Regions from separate parts of the Priestia sp. FSL W8-0001 genome, predicted to be linked through region 3. Evidence: riboswitches for the same ligand, from Rfam matches in the RefSeq annotation. Region 3 holds a riboswitch; each other region holds the start of a gene.
What was found. Region 3 has a riboswitch for lysine ahead of MKZ18_RS02415 (transporter substrate-binding domain-containing protein). Riboswitches for the same ligand answer to the same signal wherever they lie in the genome.
Positions count from the first base shown of each region.

Region 1 (3,263 bases), 3.0 Mb from region 3:
CAAAAAGTAACGTTCAATGACTTTATTAACCGTGATGTATTTGGCTATTCTTATGATAAAGGCTGGATGTGTGTACAAGTTTTCTTTATTCGACAAGGAAAGCTAATGGAACGCGAAGTGTCTATGTTTCCGTTTTACCACGAACCAGAAGAAGATTTCCTAACGTTCATTGGACAATTTTACGGAAAAAACTTAAAGCCTAAAGAAGTTCTTGTGCCAGCAACTGTAGATGCAAACCTTGCAGAACAGCTTTTAGAAGTAGACGTTCAGCATCCAAAACGAGGAAAAAAGAAAGAGCTTGTTGAGCTTGCGTCAAAAAACGCTCAAATTGCCTTAAAAGAAAAGTTTTATTTAATTGAACGAGATGAACAGCGTACGGTTGGTGCTGTCGAGCAGTTGGGGCAAGCACTAGGAATTGAAGCGCCTTATCGTATTGAAGCTTTTGATAATTCCAACATTCAAGGAACAGATCCCGTTTCTGCTATGATCGTTTTCGTTGACGGTAAACCTGAAAAGAAAGAATATCGAAAGTATAAAATTAAAACGGTTGAAGGCCCTGATGATTATGGTTCAATGCGTGAAGTGGTACGAAGACGATATACGCGCGTATTAAAAGAAGGTTTACCTTTACCAGATTTACTTATTGTTGACGGTGGAAAAGGTCATTTAGCAGCTGTTCAAGATGTTTTGGAAAATGAACTGGGGCTGCTTGTTCCAACAGCTGGATTAGTCAAAGATGAAAAGCATAGAACATCTAATTTAATGATTGGAGATCCTCCTGAAATTATTCCACTTCAGCGTAACAGCCAAGAATTCTACTTGCTTCAGCGAATTCAAGATGAGGTTCACCGCTTTGCTATTACGTTTCATCGACAAGTCCGTTCTAAATCGGCTTTTCAGTCTATATTAGACAATATTCCAGGAGTAGGTGAAAAGCGTAAAAGAGCGTTGTTGCAAAAGTTTGGATCTGTTAAAAAGATGAAGGAAGCATCAATCGAAGAGATTCAAAATGCAGGAGTTCCAAGGTCGGTTGCGGAACAAATTGTTGAAGCCTTAAAAAATTAGTATTGAATTCCAGTTTAAACTCTGATAAGCTAGAACATAATTTCATATGACACTTCATTAAACTGAAGTGAAGATAGAGGTGCGAATTTTAAGAGTACACATTTGGAAGAGTATGAGCTCTAAAGACAAATGTGGAAAGGAAAATTTGCCGAAGTGAATGACATCTCATAGAGTCATTTGCTGGTTCTGCGTTGAATAAATGTAGGATTGTCAAGAATGTGTTTCTTGGAGAGCTATCTCACGGCATTGAACGTTTTATATACTTTTCGTTCGTTAAGCAATGAGATATCCATCTCATTGCTTTTTTTATTGTCTGAGCTTAAGCAATAGATCGCCTCTTTATCATATTGAAAACAAGTGAAAGGATGAGGAGACTTATGGGATTAATCGTTCAAAAATTTGGTGGAACTTCTGTTGGATCAACAGAACGAATTCAGCATGTAGCAAACCGGGTTATCCAGGAAGTTGAGCAAGGCAATCAAGTAGTAGTGGTTGTATCAGCAATGGGTAAAACAACAGATGAATTAGTAAGATTAGCAGGAGAAATTACAAGTAAACCAAGTAAACGAGAAATGGATATGCTACTAACAACCGGTGAGCAAGTTACCATTTCTCTCCTTACAATGGCGCTGCAAGAAAAAGGCTATGACGCTACTTCCTATACAGGATGGCAGGCAGGAATTTGTACGGAAGCTCAGCATGGAAATGCACGAATCACCAAGATTAATGAACAAGCCATTGCAGGGCGTTTGAAAGAAAATCATATTGTGGTCGTAGCAGGATTTCAAGGAATGTCGGAAGATAACAGCATTACAACGTTAGGAAGAGGCGGATCTGATACAACAGCTGTAGCTTTAGCAGCGGCATTAAAAGCAGATAAGTGCGATATCTATACAGACGTAACGGGAGTATTTACAACGGACCCTCGCTACGTGCAAGGCGCTCGTAAACTGCAGTCTATTTCATATGATGAAATGCTAGAACTTGCAAATCTAGGGGCGGGTGTATTGCACCCTAGAGCAGTAGAGTTTGCAAAAAACTATCAGGTGCCACTAGAGGTAAGGTCAAGTCTAGTATTAGAAAGAGGAACGATTGTTGAGGAGGAAGTATCGATGGAACAGAACTTAGTAGTAAGAGGAATTGCATTTGAAGATAATATCTCAAGAGTCACAATTGAAGGGCTAAATAATGAACTTCAGACATTATCAACCATTTTTACAGCATTAGCAAAAGAGCACGTTAACGTGGATATTATTATTCAAAATGTGACGTCAGACAATCGTTTATCTATTTCTTTCTCGATTAAAACAGAAGATACGGATACGACTTTATCTGTGCTAGCTCAGTTAAAAGAAGTAGTAGGTCATAAAAAAGTGGAGCATGAAAGGGGCTTAGCTAAAGTTTCGATTGTTGGATCGGGTATGATTTCAAACCCAGGCGTTGCTGCCGATATGTTTGAAGTATTAGCTGTGGAAGAAATTGAAGTGAAAATGGTAAGTACGTCTGAAATTAAAGTATCAACAGTTGTGCCACATAAAGACATGGTCAAAGCGGTAGAAACTTTGCACACTGCTTTTGAATTAGAAGAGCAAGATATTTATCAAGTTCAAAAATAAAAGCGGGCACAGCCCGCTTTTATTTTTTATATCTTTCCGTTCTAGTTTCAGGTGTAATGATATCTTTTTTATCCCATTGAACGGAAAAAAGGACTTTGTCGGCTTTTTCTTTGTTGGTTAAATAAGTTTCTGTTAGACAGTTTTTTAACTGTTGAACTTGTTCAGCAACAAAGCCAGCTTCAAGATGGAAAGATGAATTGGGATACTCAGTAAATCTTCGTTTGACAACTTCACCTGTTAATTCCATTTCAATGTTATATTTTTCAGTTTTTAAAATGGTTAATTGTCCCCAGCCAGCTTTCACAAAAAAGCCGCTAATCTCTTCAATAGAGGAAAGTGGAAATTTTCGTGCTAACCGTTTTCCTGCCCAGTACGAGATTTCATTCGTATCATTGCTAAGAAGCTCTGGAATTAACACGTCTCGAAGTAAGCTGTATCCAAAATAAGGAGTTGTAGGTGCTTGTGGAGTATCGGTTTGATTGATTTCTTCACTTTCAACGATTTCTTGCTGCGTTTCAGTTTGTTGATTGCTCATTTTTTCCCCTCTTTCTTTACATCTATTATATACAAATTGAGCAGTTC
Region 1 is NZ_JBBPAL010000001.1:3,424,625-3,427,887, reverse strand. It holds gene uvrC (excinuclease ABC subunit UvrC) at 1-1,065, shown strand, start outside; lysine riboswitch at 1,132-1,309, shown strand; gene MKZ18_RS18080 (aspartate kinase) at 1,443-2,681, shown strand; gene MKZ18_RS18075 (YslB family protein) at 2,701-3,216, opposite strand.
Region 1: linked by a shared signal. The riboswitch ahead of MKZ18_RS18080 (aspartate kinase) and the one ahead of MKZ18_RS02415 (transporter substrate-binding domain-containing protein) in region 3 are both predicted to bind lysine.

Region 2 (3,263 bases), 3.2 Mb from region 3:
TGCTTTTTTATTTAGTCTCGCTAGCGATAATGGCGATGATCCTCTATACTTATGTCCAATTGCAAACTCCATGATTAAGATTGGAATACCTGCTGTTAATAACGCAAATAAGTATGGTAAGAAAAATGCACCTCCACCGTTTTCATAGGCAGTCGCCGGAAATCTCCAAATATTTCCTAATCCAATTGCAGAACCTGCTGCTGCCATGATAAAACCTGCTCTCGTACCCCATTGAGGACGATTTTCCATCATAGTTTCCCCCTTACACTCTCTCTTTTCTTTTATCTCTGTCATAACCCAAAAAGTTATTTAAACTTTCTGACAATTTAGCATAGTCTGTCTTTAGAACTATCTTACGAAGAATTATAGCTATTATGCTATAGTATGTCAAAATATTTTTTATAGAAAATTTCGATAATTAAACAATTAAAAATAGAGCAGACGTTGTGAAGCGCATCTGCTCTATCTTTATTCTTCTATTTTTCTAATGATGTCTCTGTTATGTTCCCCTTTTTACGAGTTACTAAGACAAATACCACTAATAAAACCATTATTGTTCCAAATCCTGCAGCTGTACTTTCTGTTAAACCAAGTACAATATAACCAATGATGCTAATTACAGCTGAAATAATTGCATAAGGAAGCTGTGTCATTACGTGATCAATATGATGACTTCCTGCTCCAGTTGATGACAAGATTGTTGTATCAGAAATTGGTGAACAGTGATCTCCGCAAACTGAACCAGCTAATACAGCCGCAAGAGCTGGTAATAATAATTCTGGTTCAATGTTTCCTACAATGTCACCTGCAATTGGAAGCATAATACCAAACGTTCCCCACGATGTCCCTGTTGAAAACGCCATGATGCCAGCAATAATAAATAGTACCACTGGTAAGAAGGCAATATTTAAATTAGAACTCTCCACAATTCCTGCTAAGAATTCTCCTGATTTCAACTGACCAATCAAATCTCCAATCATCCAAGCAAGCAGCAAAATATAAATAGCGGGTAGCATCGATTTGATTCCTGCTACTATGCCCTTACCAAGCACCGAATTAGACAGTTCATTCGATTGTCTCGTACGTGCGATAAATAATACTAGCGTTACAACAAGGCCTGATAAACCACCAATCATTAATGAATTAGGTACATTCGTATTCTCAAACATTGTAAAGATTGTAGCTTGACCTTCAGTTGCTTGATAGCCTGTCCATAACATCGCACCAATTGTCCCAATCATCAATACAATAATTGGTAAGATCAAATCGAATACACGACCATTTTCACTAACTGGTAAATCTTCTTTTAACTCTCCTGGTACTGCACCTTTTTCTGGGTCCGTTACTTCTCCAGTACGAATCGCACGCTCTTCGTGTTTTTTCATTGGTCCAATGTTAATATCAAAAACACTCACCACGAATACCATAATTAATGCGGTAAATACATAAAAATTCATCGGTATCATCTGTACAAATGCTGAAAATGCTGATACATTACTCATCCCGTGCGCAGCTAGAATTGAACCTACAACCGTAATAATATAGGCACCCCAACTTGAGAACGGTGCAATCACACATACCGGAGCTGAAGTTGAATCAATTAAATAAGCAAGCTTCGCTCTTGATACCCGCTGTCGATCTGTTACCGGGCGACTTACTTGTCCAACAGCTAGTGCATTAAAATAATCATCAATAAAGATAATAATTCCTAACACAGCTGTTAATAGATGAGCTCCACGACGCGTTTTAATACGTTGTAAAGCCCATTCTCCAAAAGCACGGCTTCCTCCAATGATTGAGATAAAAGCCGTAATAACACCTAAAATTAAAAGGAAAAGCAAAATGAATAGATTTGAAGTATTAAGTGCGCCGTCCGCGTAGAAAATTGTAGCAAAGCTTCCCCAAATCTTTTGAATCGTTTCTCCAACTGAAAACTCCGTTAACACTAATCCACCTGCTAAAATCCCTACTCCTAGGGAAAGCAGTACTTTACGTGTTAAAACAACCATTAATATGGCAATCAATGGTGGTAATAACGAAAAAATAGTTCCTTCCATGATATCCTCCTAATATAAGCCTGTTTAAATCTAGGAGGACTACTTATAAAGAAAAAAACGCAAAAAAGAGCAATGATAGAAAATAACTATCATTACTCTTTGTAATGTTATGTTATCCTCCATCACGATCAGTAGCCCTCCATCATGAAAACAAGCGTATTTTCATAATGACAGTGTTACCCTTTTTCAAGGTAACCCCAGAAAAGAAAAGCTGACTCTTTTTCTTTCCTTCGGCAAAAAATCCTTTTTACTATGATCACAGTTGTCATCCTCACATAGTATACTCATACTTTTTGCATCCTCTACCTCATCGATCTGATAAGGTGATGGTATATAATTATATCTAGTACATTATATCGGTAAAGTATAAAGTTATCAACCGGCTATTTCTTCTTTAGTTCAATAGATGGAGAGGCTGAGTTAGTGCCACCGTTAAAATAATCCGGTACGTTCCCTGGAATCATCGCCATCCCTACAGGCACTGTCGCTTGAACGGTTGTCTGTTTTGTAGCAAAGGGAATAATCACCTGAACGTTAACCTGAACTTCAATTGAAATTTCTAAAAAAGCACCGTTAATTCCGTATTCCTCTATTTTCCGTACAACGTCTGATTGCACATCACCAATTGCATGAAATTTAACCGGGATTAAAGGTCCTAGATTTCCTAGTAAGGCATTGTTTGTAGCTTGCCCTAATGGAACTTGATAGACAATTCCTCGCTGCCTGAGCTTTTCATCTGGTTCAATATTAATATCCGTTGGAATCTCTAATTCTTCTAAATTTCCTTTTTCAGCTTCTCGTAAATTAGCCTGGACTAAAGATGTCGTTTGAGCTCTAATACGATTTACGACTGCCGTATCAATCTTGGCTACCTGCCCATCCGGCGTACTTTCTGTCTTAATAATATCGTTCACATCAAGTTGGTCTACCACTTGTTTATTAACGGCCTTATTAATAACAAGCGTTGCAATCTCTTTAGTCTGGGCTTCTGCATATTTCATTAAGGTTGGTTCAATTCCTCTATTAATTAACCATATTCCTGCTCCAGTAGAAAGCAGAAAAAAAACAATTGTTAGTAGTACAACATAGCGAAATGGTATAGGTCCCTTTTTCAATACTCTTCGGCGAACCCTAATCAAAAAAATCCCTCCTTACAAGCTATATGTATGCATAAACAAGGAGGGCTAACGCTATTTTCTAAAAGTT
Region 2 is NZ_JBBPAL010000001.1:3,677,858-3,681,120, forward strand. It holds gene MKZ18_RS19400 (sodium-dependent transporter) at 1-249, opposite strand, end outside; gene MKZ18_RS19405 (Na+/H+ antiporter NhaC family protein) at 477-2,057, opposite strand; lysine riboswitch at 2,182-2,370, opposite strand; gene yunB (sporulation protein YunB) at 2,441-3,196, opposite strand.
Region 2: linked by a shared signal. The riboswitch ahead of MKZ18_RS19405 (Na+/H+ antiporter NhaC family protein) and the one ahead of MKZ18_RS02415 (transporter substrate-binding domain-containing protein) in region 3 are both predicted to bind lysine.

Region 3 (3,263 bases):
TTAAATGTTGAATATCAATTACTTGTTCCATTTTCTTATACCTCCTTACCCTTCATTATCGATTTTGGTCCGTTTTAATCATCGTGTAGCTGTCGGGTCCGTCTAATTTACGCTCAAAGTAGCGCAGAATTTGCGATACCATAAACGTCATGACAAAGTAAATCATACAAGCAACAAAGAATGACTCAAAATATCTAAAGTTGTTTCCTGCTACTGATTTCGTGACAAAGTATAGCTCGGAAACGGAAATAACGTTTAATACCGACGTATCTTTAATGTTAATCACAAACTGGTTACCCGTTGCTGGTAAGATATTACGAATGACTTGAGGTAAAACAACGTTCATCATTGTTTGATAATGATTCATGCCAATGGCTTTGGCTGCCTCAAACTGTCCTTTATCAACGGAAATAATCCCGCCACGTACAATTTCAGCCATATATGCTCCTGTATTAATTGATACAACAATAACCGCTGCCAACATCACGTTCATATCAAAGCCAAATGCAATCGCTGAACCATAGTAAATAACCATTGCTTGCACAATCATTGGCGTACCTCGGAAAAATTCAATGTATACAGATAAAACGAAATTCGTTACCTTCAATCCTGCTTTTTTCAGCCCGCTCGTTGGCGTTGGAACAGTTCGGATAATACCAGCAACTAACCCAATGACCGCCCCAATAATGGTACCTGTCAGCGCAATTAATAGCGTCATCCCAGCTCCGCGTAAAAACATTGGCCAGTTTTCTGAGATGATTGTAATAACCCATTCAAAACTCATCGTTCTTCCTCCCTTACCTCATTACAAAACCGACTGTATGTAGATACAGCCGGTGTTATGTCATCATTATTTTGCTGCAGGTTGGTTTTTGATTGCCGCATCCATAATGCTTGTGCGTTCTTCTTCTGAAATACCTTTTAAGATTTTGTTGATTTCTTCTTTTAGCTCACTGTCTTTTTTAAGACCCACGGCTACAGCTGTATCGTCAGCTGATGTTTTGAAGCCATCCTTGAATTCAACCATTGCAAAATTATCATTTGCTGCTGAAGCACTTACTGCTTCAGGTCGCTCTGATACATAACCATCAATAACTCCTGATTCTAGCGCTACGCGCATTGCTGGGAAATTATCCATTGCTGTTTCTTTTGATACACCTTTAATTTGATCAATGACGGAGTAGTGAAACGTGTTTAATTGAGCCGTAATTTTTGCGCCTTTGAAATCTGCAATCTTCGTAGCACCTTCATACTTACTACCTTTTTTCACAACCATTACTAGGTTTGAATTATAGTAGTTATCAGAGAAATCAATTGTTTCTTTTCGCTCTGCAGTCGGTGACATTCCTGCCACAATCGCATCAATTTTACCTGATGTTAAGGCTGGTACAAGACCATCCCACTCAGTTTTTACAATCACTAGCTCTTTGCCTAATCCATCAGCAATTTTCTTAGCCATCTCAACATCATAGCCGCCTGCATACTGTGAGCCGCCCTTAATTTTAACCGCTCCGTTTGAATCGTCATTTTGAGTCCAGTTAAATGGTGGATAGCCTGCTTCCAAGCCTACCGTAAACGTATCAGCGTCTCCTGAACCCGATGCTGACTCACTGCTTTGACCACAGCCTGCTAATAAAACGACTGCTGAAAGCAATAATGTTAAGAAAAATCCTGCTTTTCTTTTCATAGTTTGTTTCCCCCTTATATCTTTTTAAGCTTTGAAGACAATAAAAAAACGACCCGAGATTTACTCAGGTCGTTTCATTCATCGTTCCCTAAAGTCCTCTCTTTTAAAAGATGAGATAGCACAACTCAATAAGCTGGTAAACTTATTGAGACAGTCCTGCAGTTCTTCACTACAGACCCAGCAAGCAATTGTTGAGAACAATTTACTCACTTCGGCGATATTTCCTTCTCTCTAGCTTCAACGTCTCTCAAACTCTGCTAAAGACTGTTAAATACCGCGCCTCTACCTCACTTGACTAAAAGTGAGGTCTTATTAAATTTGTTTCAAGTCTACATCTTTCTTCCTAATCTGTCAATATGGTTTTTATGGGTTTATTTTCCAACTAATTCTTTCAGCTCTAAAAAAAAACAATTTTATACAGAATAAAAAGGATGATTTAATGAATGTTGGTTTTTCTAAAGTTTCCACCCTTTACTTCGGCAACGTCATACACGCGCACAAAAGCATCCGGATCGATTTCGCTGATAATTTCCTTCATTTTACTTTCTTCTAAACGGTTAATAACACACGTAATCTCTTTGAACTTTTCGTGAGAATATCCGCCGTATACTTCTTTATATGTAGCGCTTCGACCTAGTCGATCACGAATTGTTTTAACCATTAAAACAGGCTCATTTGTAATGATTTCAAACGCTTTTGAACCGCTTAACCCAACTTCAACGACATGAATAACCTTTGAAGCGATGAAGTAAGCAATGGCAGAAAGAATGGCTCCTTGCAAGCCAAACACAAAAGAAACCACGATAAATACAAACATATTTAGAAATAAAATAAGATCACTTGTTCCAAACGGTGACTTTCGTGAAAGGAGTACAGCAAGCATATCAATACCGTCCAATGCTCCTCCATTACGCAGTGCTAGACCCATTCCAAAACCAAGGATTACACCACCTACAACGGTTACTAAAAGCGTATCTCCTTCAATAATAGCTGGAGTGTGATGCATAAGAGTTGTACTAACTGCTAGAGAAGCAATACCGATGGTTGAAAAAATAGCGAAGCTTTTTCCAATTTGCTGATAACCTAACCAGATGAAGGGAAGATTGATGATGGCGATTAAAACGCCTAGTGGAATTCCAAAGAGCTGTGAACCAACGATGCTAAGTCCCGTCACCCCCCCGTCAGATACGCTATTTGGAATTAATACTGTTTCTAACCCATAACCTGCGATAATGCCACCAATGATGACTAAAAGGCCCCGAAACAATAGTTTTTGTTTACTCGATTTTCGATGCTGTTTTAACGCATTCATGTAATTCCTCACTTCTAATATTTTTTGACACAAATAATTTTATCATAAAATCATCTTCATTTATAAAATTAAGGTATCTCTAAAAGGTACTAAGCATAAAAAACGTAAATAGCCAGTCATCGGTTCAACACCGACAACTGGCTATTTAACTACTTTAAAAATAGAAATAATTACAAAAACTTATTATAGCTCTTCGTCTTCATCTTCAGGCAATTCAGGTTCATACAGTCCTAGAAAACAACTTGTTGTAAAGGTAGCTTGTGT
Region 3 is NZ_JBBPAL010000001.1:455,610-458,872, reverse strand. It holds gene MKZ18_RS02425 (amino acid ABC transporter ATP-binding protein) at 1-31, opposite strand, end outside; gene MKZ18_RS02420 (amino acid ABC transporter permease) at 56-784, opposite strand; gene MKZ18_RS02415 (transporter substrate-binding domain-containing protein) at 851-1,687, opposite strand; lysine riboswitch at 1,796-1,980, opposite strand; gene MKZ18_RS02410 (YitT family protein) at 2,124-2,999, opposite strand; gene MKZ18_RS02405 (AgrD family cyclic lactone autoinducer peptide) at 3,183-3,263, opposite strand, start outside.